Regions from separate parts of the Streptomyces sp. BBFR51 genome, predicted to be linked through region 1. Evidence: predicted binding sites of a transcription regulator. Region 1 holds the regulator's gene; the other holds the start of a gene.
The links. Region 1 encodes HspR, which represses chaperone genes until heat shock. Its sites were predicted from a motif close to TTGAGNNNNNNNNNCTCAA; they were not measured.

Region 1 (8,366 bases):
GAGGCGTTCGAAGACCGTGACCAGGTAGGCGACCAGCGCGGGGTGGCGCAGTTCCAGGGCCATCGTGCGGTCGGTGTTGGCGGGGATGAAGGCGACCGTGCGGTCGAAGAGGATGAGGCGGTCGATGACCTCGTCGAGGGTGCGGGCCTCCACCGCGTCGCCCATCAGCTCCAGGTAGTTGAGCAGGCCCTGCCCGTGCCGGGCGACGTGCGTGTACAGGTCCCGCATCCGCACCCCGCGCCCGCGCAGCGCCAGCGCCCGGTGCAGCCCCTCCGACAGCTCGTGCTCGCGCCGGATGCCGCCGGGCTGGACGGTGAGCACCTCCGTGGTGCAGGCCTGGGTCGCCTCGTCCATGGCGGCCTGGATGCGGGACAGCCCGTCCAGGACCCGGATCGCCGTGCCCTCCGTGCCGGCCGGGGTCTGGATCAGCCGGCCGAGGCCCGCGTACCACTCGAAGGCCTCCACGGCCGAGCCCACCCGCCGCTGACTGGCGCTGACCTCGTCGTGGACGCCGCGCAGCAGCCGCGTCATGACCTCCTGCGGGGAGGTCGGCACCAGCCAGTCCATGTCGTCGGGGTCGGGGTGCAGCAGGGCCAGTTCAAGGAGGCAGGGGACCGGCTCGGCGTCGCGGCGCGGCACCCGGCCGCGCCGTACGGCCCGGGAGTACACGCGGTCCCCGGCCCCGCACAGCCGGTCGGCCCCGTGTGGATGCTCCTGAGCCCCGTGCCCGGCCATCGCCCATCCCACCCCCGGTTCCGGCTCTTCCGCAGCGCAACTATGCGCGGCCGGGACCGGCTCCGCAACAAGGCTCCGTCCGGAAGGAGGGACGGAATGAGTCGGTTGCGACCGGAATGCCCGGGTGGTGGAACCGGGACCGCACCGGGACTACTTCAGCCCCAGCTCCGCGCAGTCCGCCGCGTACTTGGCGGTGCAGATGTCGGTGACCTTGTAGAAGCCGTCCGTGACGACGGTCTCCTCGATGTTGCTCTTGGTGAGGGCGACGACGGGGACCAACTGCGCGGGGACGCCCTTGTGAGTGGGGCTGTCGACCTTGTCGCGGGCGAGCGCGTCGAACTGGATGTCCCGGCCCTGGACCCGCGCCACGGCCATCTCCGCGGCGTTCTCGGCCTCCTGCGGGTAGGACTTGTACACGCTCATGTACTGCTCGCCGGTGACGATGCGCTGGACCGCCGAGAGTTCCGCGTCCTGACCGGTGATCGGCGGCAGGTCGGTGACGTCGGCGTCCTCGAGGGCCTTGATGATGCCGCCCGCCATACCGTCGTTGGCGGAGTAGACGCCCGCGATGTCGTCCTTGCCGATCTTCTCGATCGCCTCGGTCATGTTCGCCTCGGCGTTCTCCGGCTTCCAGTCCTTGGTGTCGAAGGACTGCGCGATCGTCACCTTGCCGTTCAGCTCCGACAGCGCGCCCGCCTTGAACTGCTTGGCGTTCGGGTCGGTGGACGAGCCGTTCATCATGACGATCTTGTCGGTGCCGGACGACTTGTCACCCAGTGCCTCGATGAGGGAGCGGCCCTGGACCTCGCCGACCAGCTCGTTGTCGAAGGAGATGTAGGCGTCGATCGGGCCCTCGGCCAGCCGGTCGTACGCGATGACGGGGACGCCGGCGTCCTTGGCCTTCTGTACCCCGTCCGCGATGGCGTGCGCGTCGACCGCGTCCAGGACGATCACGTCGACCTTGTCGTCGATCATCTGCTGCATCTGCTCGGCCTGCTTGGTGGCGCTGGCCTCGGCGTTGGCGTACTTGACGTTGCCCTCGTCGCGCGTGAGGTCGCCGACCTTCGCCTTGAAGAAGGGGTAGTCGAACTGCTCGTAGCGCGTGTTCTCCTTCTCCGGGAGCAGCAGGCCGACAGTGATGTCGTTGCCCTTGGTCGGACTGGCTTCGTCGCTGCTCTCCGACGCGCCCAGCACACCACAGGAGGCCAGCGAGAAGGTCATCAGGGACGCGGCCACGGATATGGCGATACGACGGGCACGGCTGCTCACTGCGCTTACCTTCCGACACACGGGTGTTGTGGGTGACCCAGGTGAACGAAGCCAACGCTGTCTTCACCAAATCGTCAAGAAGTACTAGACCAATGAGACAGCAACGTTGCGAACAAGCCCCGGAGGCCGAGTCGGTCTCCGGGGCTGTCCATGCCGCTTTCCCTTGTGCCGCTTGCGCCGCCTGTCAGTCCGAGGACTGGCCGTGGCGCTTGGGCCGCCACACCACCAGGGCGCTGGTCTGCTGTACCTCTTGGTAAGGGACCAGGTCACGGCGGTACGACGCGTGCACCGCCGCCTCGCGCTGGCGCATCGCCGTCGCCGCGCCGTCCAGGGCGTCGGCCAGCTCGGCCGCCCGGGCCTGGAGGGCCGCGACCTGGTTCTCCAGTTCGATGATGCGCTTGATTCCGGCCAGGTTGATGCCCTCGTCCTGCGACAACTGCTGGACCTGCCGGAGCAGTTCGATGTCGCGGGCCGAGTAGCGCCGGCCGCGGCCGGCCGTGCGGTCCGGGGAGACCAGGCCGAGGCGGTCGTACTGACGCAGGGTCTGCGGGTGCAGGCCGGAGAGCTGGGCCGCCACCGAGATGACGTAGACCGGGGTGTCCTCGGTCAGTTCATACGGGTTGCGTCGACGACCGTCCATCCCCATCAAGCTCCCTTCGCGGCCTGGAACAACTCCGCCCGCGGATCCTCGTCCGCGGTCGCCTCGCGATACGCCTCCAGTGCGTCACGAGCCTTCCCCGTCAGGTCCTTCGGAACACTCACCTCCACGGTGACCAGAAGGTCGCCGCGGGAGCCGTCCTTGCGGACCGCGCCCTTGCCCCTGGCCCGCATGGTGCGGCCGTTGGGCGTGCCCGCCGGCAGCTTCAGCGTGACGGGCGGACCGCCCAGGGTGGGGACCCGGACCTCGCCGCCGAGGGCCGCCTCGGTGTAGGTGACCGGGACGGTGACGGTGAGGTTGTCGCCCCTGCGCCCGAAGACGGGGTGGTCCTTGACGTGCACGACCACGTACAGGTCGCCCGCCGGACCGCCCCGCTCGCCGGGCGTGCCCTTGCCGCGCAGCCGGATGCGCTGCCCGTCCGAGACACCGGCGGGAATACGGACCTGCATCGTCCGCGAGGACTTGGCGCGTCCGGAGCCCTTGCAGACCTCGCAGGGGTCCTCGGCGATCAGACCGCGGCCCTTGCAGTCCGGGCACGGGTCGGTCAGCGAGAAGCCGCCGCCCGAGCCCCGGGCGACCTGGCCGGTGCCGACGCAGGTCGGGCACACGCGCGGCGTGCCGTTCTTGTCGCCGGTGCCGGAACAGGCCTTGCAGGGCGCCTGCGAGGACATCCGCAGCGGGACGGTGGCGCCCTCGATGGCCTCCGTGAAGCTCAGGGTGACCTCGGACTCGATGTCCTGGCCGCGCCGCGGCTGCGTGCGCGTGCCGGTGCCGGGGCCGCCGCCGGTGCGGTTGAACAGGCCCCCGAAGACGTCTCCGAGTCCGCCGCCGAAGCCGCCGGGGCCGCCCTGGCCTCCGCCGCCCTGGGCGCCGCCTCCGAAGAGGTCGCCCAGGTCGAAGTTGAAGCTGCCGCCGCCGCCCGCGCCCGGCCCCGGACGGAACCCGCCGTTGCCGAACAGGGCGCGCGCCTCGTCGTACTCCTTGCGCTTCTTGGGGTCACCGAGGATGTCGTTGGCCTCGGAGATCTCCTTGAAGCGCTCCTCCGCCTTGACGTTCCCCTTGTTGGCGTCCGGGTGGTACTCGCGGGCGAGCTTCCGGTACGCCTTCTTGATCTCGGCCTCGGTGGCGTCCTTGGGGACGCCGAGGACCTTGTAGTAGTCCTTCTCGATGAAGTCCTTGGTGCTCATCCCCGACGTCCCTCCTTCCCGACTTCCGTGTTGACGTCAGCCCTCCTCCGGGCCACCGCTCTCCTTGCTCCCGGCGTTCCCGGCGTCGTCGGCGGAGTCGGCCTGGGCCTCGGTGCTCTCCTCGGCCGGCTTGACCGGCTGCGCACCCGGCTGCGGCTCGGCGACCGCCACCCGCGCGGGGCGGATGGTGCGCTCGCCGATCCGGTACCCGGGCTGCAGGATCGCCACGCAGGTCGTCTCGGTGACGTCCGGTGCGTAGGAGTGCATCAGGGCCTCGTGGATCGTCGGGTCGAAGGGCTCGCCCTCCTTGCCGAACTGCTGGAGGCCCATCTTGGCCATGACCGTCTCCAGCGACTCCGCGACGGACTTGAAGCCGCCGACGAGTTCGCCGTGTTCCCGGGCGCGGCCGATGTCGTCGACCACGGGAAGCAGCTCGGACAGGAGGTTCGCGATGGCGACCTCCTTGACCGCGACGCGGTCCCGCTCGACCCGGCGGCGGTAGTTCTGGTACTCGGCCTGGAGTCGCTGGAGGTCCGCCGTGCGCTCGCCGAGCGCCATGCGCACCTGATCCAGCTGGGCCACCAGGCCCGCGTTCTCGTTCGCGTCCCCGGCCGGGGCCGCCCCCTCTTCGGAGGCGGCCTTCGGCTCGGCGTCGTCAGGGGTGGCGCCGGAGGGGACGTCGGGCTTCTCGTCAAAACCCGGGGTCTCCTCCGTCACGCGGCACCGTCCTTGCGCTCGTCGTCCACGATCTCGGCGTCGACGACGTCGTCGTCGGCACCCTTGCCGTCGGCACCGGCACCCGCGTCGGCGCCCGGGGCCTCGCCGCCGGCGGCCTGACCGGCCGCCGCGTCGGCGTACATGGCCTGGCCCAGCTTCTGCGAGACGGCGGCGACCTTCTCCGTGGCGGTGCGGATCTCGGCGGTGTCCTCGCCCTTGAGCTTCTCCTTCAGCTCGGCGACGGACTCCTCGACCTCGGTCTTGATCTCGCCGGGGACCTTGTCCTCGTTGTCCTTGAGGAACTTCTCCGTCTGGTAGACGAGCTGCTCGCCCTGGTTGCGGGACTCGGCGGCCTCGCGGCGGGCGTGGTCCTCCTCCGCGTACTTCTCGGCCTCCTGGCGCATCCGGTCGACCTCGTCCTTCGGCAGCGAGGAGCCGCCGGTGACGGTCATCTTCTGCTCCTTGCCCGTGCCCAGGTCCTTCGCGGTCACGTGCATGATGCCGTTGGCGTCGATGTCGAAGGCGACCTCGATCTGCGGGACGCCGCGGGGCGCCGGCGGCAGACCGGTCAGCTCGAACATCCCGAGCTTCTTGTTGTACGCCGCGATCTCGCGCTCGCCCTGGTAGACCTGGATCTGCACGGAGGGCTGGTTGTCCTCGGCGGTGGTGAAGATCTCCGAACGCTTCGTCGGGATCGTCGTGTTCCGCTCGATCAGCTTGGTCATGATGCCGCCCTTGGTCTCGATGCCGAGGGACAGCGGGGTGACGTCGAGGAGCAGGACGTCCTTGACCTCGCCCTTGAGGACACCGGCCTGCAGGGCGGCGCCGATGGCGACGACCTCGTCCGGGTTGACGCCCTTGTTGGCGTCCTTGCCGCCGGTCAGCTCCTTGACGAGCTCGGCGACGGCGGGCATACGGGTGGAGCCGCCGACGAGAACGACGTGGTCGATCTCGGACAGCTGGATGCCGGCGTCCTTGATGACGTTGTGGAACGGCGTCTTGCAGCGCTCCAGCAGGTCGGACGTCAGCTGCTGGAACTGGGCGCGGGTGAGCTTCTCGTCCAGGTGCAGCGGGCCCTCGGCGGACGCCGTGATGTAGGGCAGGTTGATCGAGGTCTCGGTGGACGAGGACAGCTCGATCTTGGCCTTCTCGGCGGCCTCGCGCAGGCGCTGGAGCGCCATCTTGTCCTTGCCGAGGTCCACGCCGTGGCCGGACTGGAACTGCTTGACCAGGTAGTCGACGACGCGCTGGTCCCAGTCGTCACCACCGAGGTTGTTGTCACCGTTGGTGGCCTTCACCTCGACGACGCCGTCGCCGATCTCGAGCAGCGAGACGTCGAACGTACCGCCACCGAGGTCGAAGACCAGGATGACCTGCTCGTCCTTGTCCAGGCCGTACGCCAGCGCGGCGGCGGTCGGCTCGTTGACGATGCGCAGGACGTTGAGGCCCGCGATCTCACCGGCCTCCTTGGTGGCCTGGCGCTCGGCGTCGTTGAAGTACGCCGGAACGGTGATGACCGCGTCGGTCACCTTCTCGCCCAGGTAGGACTCGGCGTCCCGCTTCAGCTTCTGCAGCACGAAGGCGCTGATCTGCTGCGGGTTGAAGTCCTTGCCGTCCAGGTTGACCTTCCAGTCGGTGCCCATGTGGCGCTTGACCGAGCGGATGGTCCTGTCGACGTTCGTGACCGCCTGGCGCTTGGCCACCTCGCCGACGAGCACCTCGCCGTTCTTGGCGAAGGCGACGACGGACGGCGTGGTCCTGGCGCCCTCGGCGTTGGTGATGACGGTGGGCTCGCCGCCCTCCAGAACGCTGACGACGGAGTTAGTCGTGCCCAGGTCGATGCCGACCGCACGTGCCATGGTGAATAACCTCCAGCTGACTTGAGTGGAACAGGCTCAAGTGTGCATGACGCCCGGCGATGGGTCAACAGAGGTGAGTCGAGCAGACTCAACTCTTATCCGTTCCTTACACGCAACGGAGCCCTGACCTGCTCGTTCTCGGAACCCCTGGCCTGACGAACCGGAAAAATCGCCCCTCGAAAGGACGCCGTGTCCGGGGTTCCGGTTGCCCCGCGAGGCGCCTGGGACTCCTCACGGGGCCGGTGGACCGGGGCTCGCACCCCCGGGGCTCGCACCACCGGGCCTCGCACCACCGGGGCCCGCGCCACCGCTGCCCGCCGGGGCCCGTAGACCCGTACCCGCAACAACCCGAGGACCCCGGCGAGCGCCCCGCCCGCCACCCACCACACCGCAGGACCGCCCACCCGGCCGGTGTGCGCGAGCACACCCACGAGCACCGCGCAGAACGCGGCCCCGCCGAGCACGACCACCGCGCCCTGCGCGGTGAGCCCGAGCCGCCGCAGCCGGTGCGCGAGATGGTCGGGTCCGCCGCGCAGCGGGGACCGTCCGGCCAGCCGGCGCGAGAGGAGCACGAGGACGGCGTCGGCGACCGCCACGGCGGTCAGCGCGAACAGCACTCCCACGCCGCCGCCGGGCTCGTACCCCGCCCGGGTGAACACGGCGACCCCGGCGAGCAGGAAGCCCGTGAAGAGCGACCCGCACGCGCCGAGCGCGATCCGCGCGGGATGCCGGTTGTGCAGCAGGAACCCGGCGAGCGCGGCGGCCAGCGCGAGCAGCAGCACCGCGGGCCCGTCCATCAGCTCCACCGCGGCGCAGGCGCCGACCCCGAAGGCGGTCACGACACCCACCGTGCCGGCCACCCCGTCGGCGTGGTCGAGCCCCCGGAAGGCGGCGGTGAACAGCGCGATCCAGCCCACGGCGAGCGCCCCGGCCACCGGTCCGGTCTCGCCGTACGGCACCACGCACGCCGCCGCGACGGCCGTACCGGCGAGGAGCCACCGGCGCCGCAGCCGCCAGACGTCGGCGGCCAGACCGAGGGCGCCGACGGCGGCCGCGGCCACGAGCAGCCGACCGGTCGACGCACCGAGCGGCACGACGCCGGACCGGTCCCCGGCCCACGCGACCAGTCCCGTGACGAGGGCGACGGCCACACCGCCGACCAGCGGGACGGGCCGCTGCCGGCGCCGGTCGACGAGGCCCAGACGCAGGGCGGGCCCCCTCAGCAGCGCGGCGAGGAGGACGGTGAGGAGGAAGGAGGCGGTGGCGGCGGCGATCCCGTAGAGCACGGACACAAGCTATGCCGAATATCACGTTTTGCGACGAATCGCGCGTCCGGACCGGCGTGGCGTCAGGTGGCCAACGCGGCGCATGGGGCCAGGCGCGGTCAGGGTTGCCTCAGCGACGCAGATCACCGCACGTCCGGCTACAGTGCGGCGGAGGATGGGGGTACTCTCAGACGAACTGAATAAGTTACCGCTTAGTAATACCGCCCCCCTCGAAACCTCGCAGGCCCGAGGAGCCCCAAATGCAACTCGCCGCGATCATCGTGTCGCTGGTCCTGATCGTGGTCGGCGTCGCACTGTTCGGCCGCGCCGTCCTGCAGATCTTCAACTACATGCGGCTGGGCCAGCCCGTACCGGCCGGAACACGGACCAACGACCCCGTGGACCGCACCGTCACCGTGGTCAGGGAGTTCCTCGGCCACACCCGGATGAACCGCTGGGGCATCGTCGGGGTGGCGCACTGGTTCGTGGCGGTGGGCTTCTTCTCCCTGCTGCTGACGATCGTCAACGCGATCGGCCAGCTCTTCCAGGCCGACTGGATCCTGCCGGTCATCGGCGACTGGGCCCCGTACAACGTCTTCGTCGAGTTCATCGGCACCATGACGGTGATCGGCATCCTCGTCCTGATCGCGATCCGCCAGGTGAGCAAGCCGAACAA
Region 2 (8,366 bases), 1.3 Mb from region 1:
GACGACCAGCGCGCCCAGCTTGGTCTTGATCGAGAACGGGCGTACGCCGCCCCAGGGCTCCCCGGTGTTCCGAGGGCCGGGGCTCCTCCGCGCGGCTTCCCGTCCCCGGCTCATGGCGTCGGCGTCTCCAGCGCGTAGCCCACGCCGTGCACGGTACGGATGCGCTCGGCGCCGATCTTCCGGCGCAGCGCCTTGATGTGGCTGTCCACGGTCCGGGTGCCGGAGGCGTCCGCCCAGTCCCAGACCTCGGCCAGCAGCTGCTCACGGGAGAGCACCGCGCGCGGGGTGTTCGCCAGGCAGACCAGCAGGTCGAACTCGGTGGGGGTGAGGTGGACGTCCTCGCTGCGCACCCGCACCCGGCGCTGCGCGTGGTCGATCTCCAGCTCGCCCAGGCGCAGGATGCCGCTGCGCGGCGTCGAGGCGGCCACGACGGCCCGCTCCACCCGCCGCAGCAGCACGTGCACGCGTGCGGCCAGCTCGCGCATCGAGAACGGCTTGGTCATGTAGTCGTCGGCGCCCACGCCGAGGCCGACCAGCATGTCCGTCTCGTCGTCGCGCGCGGTGAGCATCAGCACCGGCACCGGCCGCTGGGCCTGCACGCGCCGGCAGACCTCCAGACCGTCGAAGCCGGGCAGCATGATGTCGAGGATCAGCAGGTCGGGCTGCCAAGCCTCGGCCGTGTCGACGGCGGACGGACCGTCGCCCGCCGTTTGCACCAGGAACCCTTCGGCGCGCAGACGGGTCGCGATGGCGTCCACGATCGTCTGGTCGTCCTCGACCACCAGCACCCGGCGCTGTGCGCCCTGGGTGGCCGTCGCCGTGCCGTTGTGGGAGGTCTGTGTCTGCTCCATCGCCCGCCCCTGAGGTGTGCTTTCCGGAATCCGTGGGGTGATCCCATGACTGCGCTTGACGCTTGAATGATCCGCGTCAGGGCAGCAGCGTACGGGGAGTCACCGCGCCTTTGCTATCCAGGCCCGACGCCGATGTGTACGACGTCCGGAACGCCCCGGGCAACGGGGATCTCTTCGGTACGCACCTGCTGGAAACCGGCATTACGCAAGGTTTCTTCGAATTCCGGAGAGGGCTGCGCAGACCATACGGCAAGCACCCCACCGGGCCTCAACAGCCGCGCGCAGCCCGCCAGTCCGGACGGTGCGTACAGCCCGTCGTTGCCCTCGGTGACGGTCCAGCCGGGGCCGTTGTCGATGTCCAGGCAGAGCGCGTCGTACGTGTCGGATGTCTCATTGACGTAATCCACCAGGTCCGCCTCGACGATCTCCGCGCGCGGGTCGGCCAGGGCGTCGGCGGAGAGGGCCGCCAGCGGTCCGCCGTAGTGCCAGTCGATGATGGCGCGCTCCCGCTCGACGACCGCGATCCGGCCCCAGCGCGGGTCGGCGGCCGCGTGCGCGAGGGAGAAGCCGACGCCGAGACCGCCGATGAGCAGATGCGGCGCGACCCGCCCACCGGAGGAGGCCCGCCCACCGGAGGCGGCCAGCGCGTCCGCCGCCGCGTCGACCAGCCGCCGCTCCGAGCGCCCGTCGGAGGTGTCCATCAGGAAGCAGCCGTTCGCGATGATCTGCAGCAGCGCCCCGTGCCGGCGCAGGACGACCTCGCCGTGCGGGCCCTCGCGACGGTCCAGCACCTCGGGGATGTCGTGCAAGTCGTGGGAAGTGATGGGCATCGGCCCATCCTGACAGGGGGGAATGCCAAGGGAGCCACCCGCGCTCCCCTCTACGGGCACCGCAGCCCGTCCGGGCGCCCGGACCATTGATCGCTCAGAGCGAACGCGACCCGGGGAACAATCGGGGGCTCCCTTTCATTGAGTCGATGTAACTCAACTTGACTGCCGAAGGGGAGATCATGGCTGCTGAGTCCGCCGCCTTCACACCGCTCACCCTGCCCGTGCTGCCGCTCGACGACGAAGTGGTCCTGCCCGGCATGGTCGTCCCCCTGGACCTGAGCGACGCCGAGGTACGGGCCGCGGTGGAGGCCGCCCAGGCCGCCGCCCGGTCCGAGCCCGGCAAGCCCCGGGTCCTGCTCGTCCCACGCATCGACGGCACCCACGCCGCAACCGGCGTACTCGGCACCGTCGAGCAGGTCGGCAGGCTGGCCGACGGCGACCCGGGCGCCCTGATCCGCGGCCGGGGCCGGGTGCGCGTCGGCGCCGGCACCTCCGGCCCGGGCGCCGCGCTCTGGGTCGAGGGCACCCGGGTCGACGAGACCGTGCCCGAGCCGCTGCCCGGCCAGGTCGCCGAGCTGGTGACCGAATACAAGGCGCTCGCCACCGCATGGCTGCGCAAGCGCGGCGCCTGGCAGGTCGTCGACCGGGTCCAGGCCATCGACGACGTGTCCGCGCTCGCCGACAACTCCGGCTACTCGCCCTTCCTCACCACCGAGCAGAAGGTCGAGCTGCTCGAGACCGCCGACCCGGTCGCCCGCCTGAAGCTCGCCACCCAGCAGCTGCGCGACCACCTCGCCGAGCAGGACGTCGCCGAGAGCATCGCCAAGGACGTCCAGGAGGGCGTCGACAAGCAGCAGCGGGAGTTCCTGCTGCGCCGCCAGCTCGAAGCCGTGCGCAAGGAGCTGCGCGAGATCAACGGTGAGCAGGACGGTGAGGAGTCCGACGACTACCGCGCCCGCGTCGAGGCCGCCGACCTGCCCGAGAAGGTCCGCGAGGCCGTCCTCAAGGAGGTCGACAAGCTGGAGCGCTCCTCCGACCAGTCGCCCGAGGGCTCCTGGATCCGCACCTGGCTCGACACGGTGCTCGAGATGCCGTGGAGCGAGCGCACCGAGGACGCCTACGACATCCAGGGCGCCCAGACCGTCCTCGACGCCGAGCACGCGGGCCTTCAGGACGTGAAGGAGCGCATCACCGAGTACCTCGCCGTGCGCAAGCGGCGCGGCGACCGGGGCCTCGGCGTCGTCGGCGGCCGGCGCGGCGGTGCCGTACTGGCCCTGGTGGGTCCGCCCGGCGTCGGCAAGACCTCGCTCGGCGAGTCCGTTGCCCACGCCATGGGCCGCAAGTTCGTCCGCGTCGCCCTCGGCGGCGTCCGCGACGAGGCGGAGATCCGCGGCCACCGGCGTACGTACGTCGGGGCGCTGCCCGGCCGGATCGTGCGGGCGATCAAGGAGGCGGGTTCCATGAACCCGGTCGTCCTGCTCGACGAGATCGACAAGGTCGGCTCCGACTTCCGGGGCGACCCCGCCGCGGCCCTGCTCGAGGTCCTCGACCCGGCCCAGAACCACACCTTCCGGGACCACTACCTGGAGGTCGAGCTGGACCTGTCCGACGTCGTCTTCCTCGCCACCGCCAACGTCCTGGAGGCCATCCCCGAGGCCCTGCTCGACCGCATGGAGCTGGTCCGCCTCGACGGCTACACCGAGGACGAGAAGGTCGTCATCGCCCGCGATCACCTGCTCCCGCGCCAGCTGGAGCGGGCCGGGCTGGAGGCGGACGAGGTCGCCGTCGACGAGGGCGCGCTGCGCAGGCTGGCCGGCGAGTACACCCGCGAGGCGGGCGTGCGGACCCTGGAGCGGTCCATCGCGCGGCTGCTGCGCAAGGTGGCGGCCCAGCACGAACTGGGCGAGCGTGAGCTGCCCTTCACCGTCACCGACGCCGACCTGCGCGCGCTGATCGGCCGGCCGCACCACGTGCCCGAGTCCGCCCAGGACCCGGCGGAGCGGCGCACCTCGGTGCCGGGCGTGGCCACCGGCCTCGCGGTCACCGGCGCGGGCGGCGACGTCCTCTACGTCGAGGCGTCGCTGGCCGACCCGGAGACGGGCGCGGCGGGTCTGACCCTGACCGGTCAGCTGGGCGACGTGATGAAGGAGTCGGCGCAGATCGCGCTGAGCTTCCTGCGCAGTCACGGCGCCGAGCTGGAACTGCCGGTGGGCGACCTGAAGGACCGGGGAGCGCACATTCACTTCCCGGCGGGCGCGGTTCCCAAGGACGGCCCGAGCGCCGGCGTCACCATGACCACGGCCCTCGCCTCGCTGCTGTCGGGCCGGCTGGTCCGCACGGACGTGGCCATGACCGGCGAGGTCTCGCTGACCGGCCGCGTGCTGCCGATCGGCGGGGTCAAGCAGAAGCTGCTCGCGGCGCACCGGGCGGGGGTCACCACGGTGATCATCCCCAAGCGCAACGAGCCCGACCTGGACGACGTCCCGGCGGAGGTCCTGGACAAGCTCGACGTCCACGCCGTCAGCGACGTCCGTCAGGTCCTGGAACTGGCGCTCGCACCGGCGACCAGCGGTGCGGCGCGTGCGACTCCGGTAGCGGCGTGACGGGGACGCTGCCGGATGAGCCGAAGGCCCGGGTCCCGTGAGGGAGGCCCGGGCCTTCGCTCCGTACGAACGCTTCCTTGCGCGTCCTTGCGCGCGGCGCGGGCGCCGTCAGCCGTTGGCCAGGGCGACCACCCGGTCCAGCGCGCCGTTGAACTTGTTGTGGTCACCGACCGTCGGCCCGGACGACGTGTACTGCCACATCGTGTAGAAGCCCCACCCGGCCGGCAGCGTGCCCACCGAGGACGCGTACCGGGCGACCCACAGCGGGTTGTTCACGGCGAAACCGCCGTAGTTGCCGGTGCACTGCGTCCACCAGCTGGTGGCCGTGTAGATCACGGCGTCCCGTCCGGTGCGGGCCTTGTAGGTGTTCAGGAAGTCGCGGACCCAGGAGACCATCTGGCTCTGCGACTTGCCGTAGCAGGTGGCCCCGTACGGGTTCCACTCGATGTCCAGCGCGCCCGGCAGCGTCTTGCCGTCGCGGGACCAGCCGCCGCCGTGGTCGACGAAGTAGTTGGCCTGCGCGGCGCCGCTCGTCGTGTCCGGGGTGGCGAAGTGGTACGCGCCGCGGATCATGCCGACGTTGTAGGAGCCGTTGTACTGCTGGGAGAAGTAGGGGTTGGTGTAGTACGTCCCCTCGGTGGCCTTGACGTAGGCCCACTTGACCCCGCTGTTCCACAGGGTCGACCAGGCGACGTTGCCCTGGTGGCTGGAGACGTCGACGCCCTCGGTCTGGGCGGCGTCACCCGGGACGGGGGTGCCCTGCCGCCCGTCGTGCTCGAGAACGCCCATGCCCATGTGGGCGGAGCCGCGCGACGGGGTGTCGGCGGACGACGACGCGTGCGCCGGGAGAGTGAACACGAGGGAGAACGCGGCGAGCAGGATCCCGCTGACGGCGAGGCGCCGGCCGCGGGCCGATCCGGATCTGTGCACGAGCATGACGTGCCTCCGATGGCTCGGTGGTGCTCGGTGGGGGATGCGCGAGTGGGGAGAACCCGTGAGTGGCGTGGGCATGCCATCGGCGGGTCCGGTGAAGACGCTACGCACGTAGAACGGGGGTGGGAAGAGGGACCGAAAGCCGCCGTTGGTCTAAGCCTGCGAAATACTTGGCGAGCTGCGGCGATGGCGGCCCGTGGCGGAAACTTTCAGGACCCGGAAAATCGAGGCAGGGGCTGACGTGCAGGAAGACGGGAACGACGGCGGTCGCGGAGTCGGAACCGGGGGTGAAGGGCGCGTGTCGGGCAGTGGTGTGAACCAACCGGAGTTCCTGGCACTGGAGCGGGAGTTGACGGTCCTGCTGCGGCGGGCCCGGGCCAACCAGGGCGAGATGGCCCGGGAGGTCCACCCCGACCTCGAGTCGTCCGCGTACGGCCTGCTCGTCCGGCTCGGCGAGTGCGGCGGGCAGCGCGCCACGGACCTCGCCGCCTACATCGGCGTCGGCAAGGCGACGATGTCCCGCCAACTGCGCGCCCTGGAGGAACTCGGGCTCGTCGCCCGGGAGCCCGACCCCGCCGACGGCCGGGCCTGGCTGGTCACGCTGACCCCGGAGGGCCAGGAACGCGTCGGCCGGGTGCGGGAGGCCCGCCGCGCCCGCTACGCCCGCCGGCTCGCCGACTGGAACCCGCACGAGGTGACGGAGCTGGCCAGGCTGCTGCACGAACTCAACCGCGGGATGGAGAGGTAGCGCCGCTCACAGCTCCGCGTAGACCACCGTCGCGTCGTCGTGCGTCTTGCTGCGCCCGAGGTGCGTCCGGGCGCCCGCCGCGTCCGCGCGTTCCAGCTCACGGACCCGGTCCACCAGCGCCTGCGCGCCCTGCTTGCGCACCAGCGCGAGGCAGTCCGCCCAGTCGCCCTCCCGGAACTTCTCCACCCACCGGGCGGCCCCGTCCGTCAGCGCCGTCAGCGTCCGCACCTCGCCGCGCGGCAGCACTCCCGTCACGGCCCGCGCCGCCACCGCGGGGTCGGCCGCGGCCGTGAAGAAACCGCCCTCCCTGTTGCGCAGGCCGGCATCCACCAGCGCGTCCGTGGCGAGGGCCGAGCGGGGCAGCCGGGACAGCCGGTCGTCCAGGACGGGGGTGAGGGCGCCGTCGGGGGCCTCCACCAGCAGCGCCGAGTCGGACAGCACCAGGTACTCGACCGCGGCCTGGGACCAGCGGGCGAGGACCACGGTTGCCTGCGGGGTCCGCGGGTGAGAAAGGTCACAGGTTTCCGCGTGGGCCGCCGCGGTACGAGCGATGGCGCGGGACAGGGCCTCGACGAGGGGGAGATCCGGGAGTGAAACGGTCAGTTCGGTCAGCGCCCCACCGAGGCGCGCCGTGAACCAGGGCACGGAATGCAGGCAGCCCGTCGCGGTCCGTGGCGGTGTCACACCGTCCAGTACGACGAGCGAGCCACCCTGCCCCGAGGCCGGTAGTCCGACGCTCGCGAAGTCCTCGTTGGGGTGGTCGGCCAGGCCTGGTTCCGAGACGAGTTCCGTGCGCATCCCGCCAGTCTGCACGACCCCTTCACAGGGTCCGCGGGAGGCTGGCAACTTCCCCGAACTCCCCGTAGTCGCGCAGGTCAGGCACCCAATTTGGGACGGAATTCCGTCCTCCGACGACGCGTGGCGGCACATAGTGCCACCGCCCGCCGCAGACGTCCAACCGGCGCGCCGCGCCACCGCGTCGCAGGAGCCGCGGGAACTTGCTCCCCAACTCCCGTCCGGGGTTCACTCCTTCGGGTGGCGGGTCGGATGATGCGCGCTCACCACCCACCGGCACTGGGAGGGTCGGGAACCGGTGGGGGGCCTGCCCCGCTCACGCGGTCTCCCCGCCCGACGCGCTGCCGGCGGCCGGGAAACGGCCCGGAGCCCGGCGGAGGGTGCACGAGCCCCCGACCGGCCAGTTGACGGAGCGCCACCCGGGCCCACGGGTACACGAGTCAGGAATGCGAGCACCGGTGCAGAAGACGCGGCCTCGTCGCACAGGCAAGCAGACGGACCCCGCGGGGAGCGCGGAGCGCACCCCCGGAACCTCCACCCCGGCGCCGCCGGAGGTCCCCGTCGGCAAGGGCCGTCCCACCCACGTACGCAACCGCCTCATCGTCGCCGTGGCGGTCGTGGCGGCCGCCGTCGCCGGGGCGGGAACCCCCTCGGTCGTGGCTGCCTCCGGGCAACTGCACGACTCCCAGGCACTGGTGACCCTCGCCGAGCAGACCCAGGGCGCGCTGACCCTCGCCCACTCCCTCGCCGACGAACGCGACGAGGTCACCCCGTACATCGCGGCCGGACGCCCCGAGTCCAAGGCGCCCTCCGAGCAGCGCGGCGCCCGCGTCGACCGGCAGGTGGAGGAGCTGCGCGCCGACACCGACACGCCCGCCTCCCTGCGCGAGGACCTCGACGCCGTCGCGGCGCTGCGCCGGGCCGCCCTCACCGGCAAGAGCACCGCCCTCGAAGCCCACGAGGCGTACTCGGACGCGATCACCGAACTCCACGCCCTCGCCGAGAAGCTGGCCGAGGAGATGCCGCCGCGCGCGGGCTCCGGCGCGTACGCCCTCGCCGAGCTGGACACCGCCGTCCAGCAGGCCGCCGCCACCCGCGGTCTGCTGCTCGCCGCCCTGAACGTGCCCAGCACCACCGAGACCGTCATCGACCCGATGACCGGCCTGCCGACCGAGACGACCACCACCTCGGACGCCGACGCCGAGCAGCGCGACGCCCTCGCCGCCGCCGCCCAGCAGGCCCGGGTGCGCTCCGACGCCGGGCTCGCCGACTTCCGCGAGGGCGCGCCCAAGGAGGCGCGGAGCAGCTTCGACGCCACGGTCGCCGGACCCGAGGTCAACTCCGCCGAGAAGTACCTCGCCGGTCTCACGGACGAGCCGACGCTCTCCGACAGCGACCTCGGCACCAGCACCAAGAGGCTGGACGCCGCGCTCTCCGCCCGCGTCGACGCGATGCGCGGCGCCGAGTCCGCCCTGTACGAGAAGCGCGTCAAGGCCCTGGAGCAGCTGCGCGACGACGACGTCACCGCGCTGGAGATCCGGATCGCCGCCCTCGGCGCCCTGATCCTGCTCGCCGTCGGTGTCGCCACCGCCCTGGCCCGCACCCT

Region 2: lon (endopeptidase La) is a predicted target of HspR. The motif match lies at 1,820-1,838, and genes of this name have one in related genera.

The regions. Positions count from the first base shown of each region.
Region 1 is NZ_CP172448.1:4,479,903-4,488,268, reverse strand. Features, by position in the region: gene ACGH7X_RS20475 (LuxR C-terminal-related transcriptional regulator) at 1-735, opposite strand, end outside; gene ACGH7X_RS20470 (sugar ABC transporter substrate-binding protein) at 886-2,004, opposite strand; gene ACGH7X_RS20465 (heat shock protein transcriptional repressor HspR) at 2,189-2,644, opposite strand; gene dnaJ (molecular chaperone DnaJ) at 2,650-3,849, opposite strand; gene grpE (nucleotide exchange factor GrpE) at 3,886-4,566, opposite strand; gene dnaK (molecular chaperone DnaK) at 4,563-6,425, opposite strand; gene ACGH7X_RS20445 (MraY family glycosyltransferase) at 6,521-7,717, opposite strand; gene ACGH7X_RS20440 ((Fe-S)-binding protein) at 7,951-8,366, shown strand, end outside.
Region 2 is NZ_CP172448.1:5,730,354-5,738,719, forward strand. Features, by position in the region: gene ACGH7X_RS26330 (sensor histidine kinase) at 1-114, opposite strand, end outside; gene ACGH7X_RS26335 (response regulator transcription factor) at 111-851, opposite strand; gene ACGH7X_RS26340 (spermidine synthase) at 965-1,681, opposite strand; gene lon (endopeptidase La) at 1,861-4,284, shown strand; gene ACGH7X_RS26350 (lysozyme) at 4,393-5,220, opposite strand; gene ACGH7X_RS26355 (MarR family winged helix-turn-helix transcriptional regulator) at 5,459-5,965, shown strand; gene ACGH7X_RS26360 (hypothetical protein) at 5,972-6,763, opposite strand; gene ACGH7X_RS26365 (nitrate- and nitrite sensing domain-containing protein) at 7,207-8,366, shown strand, end outside.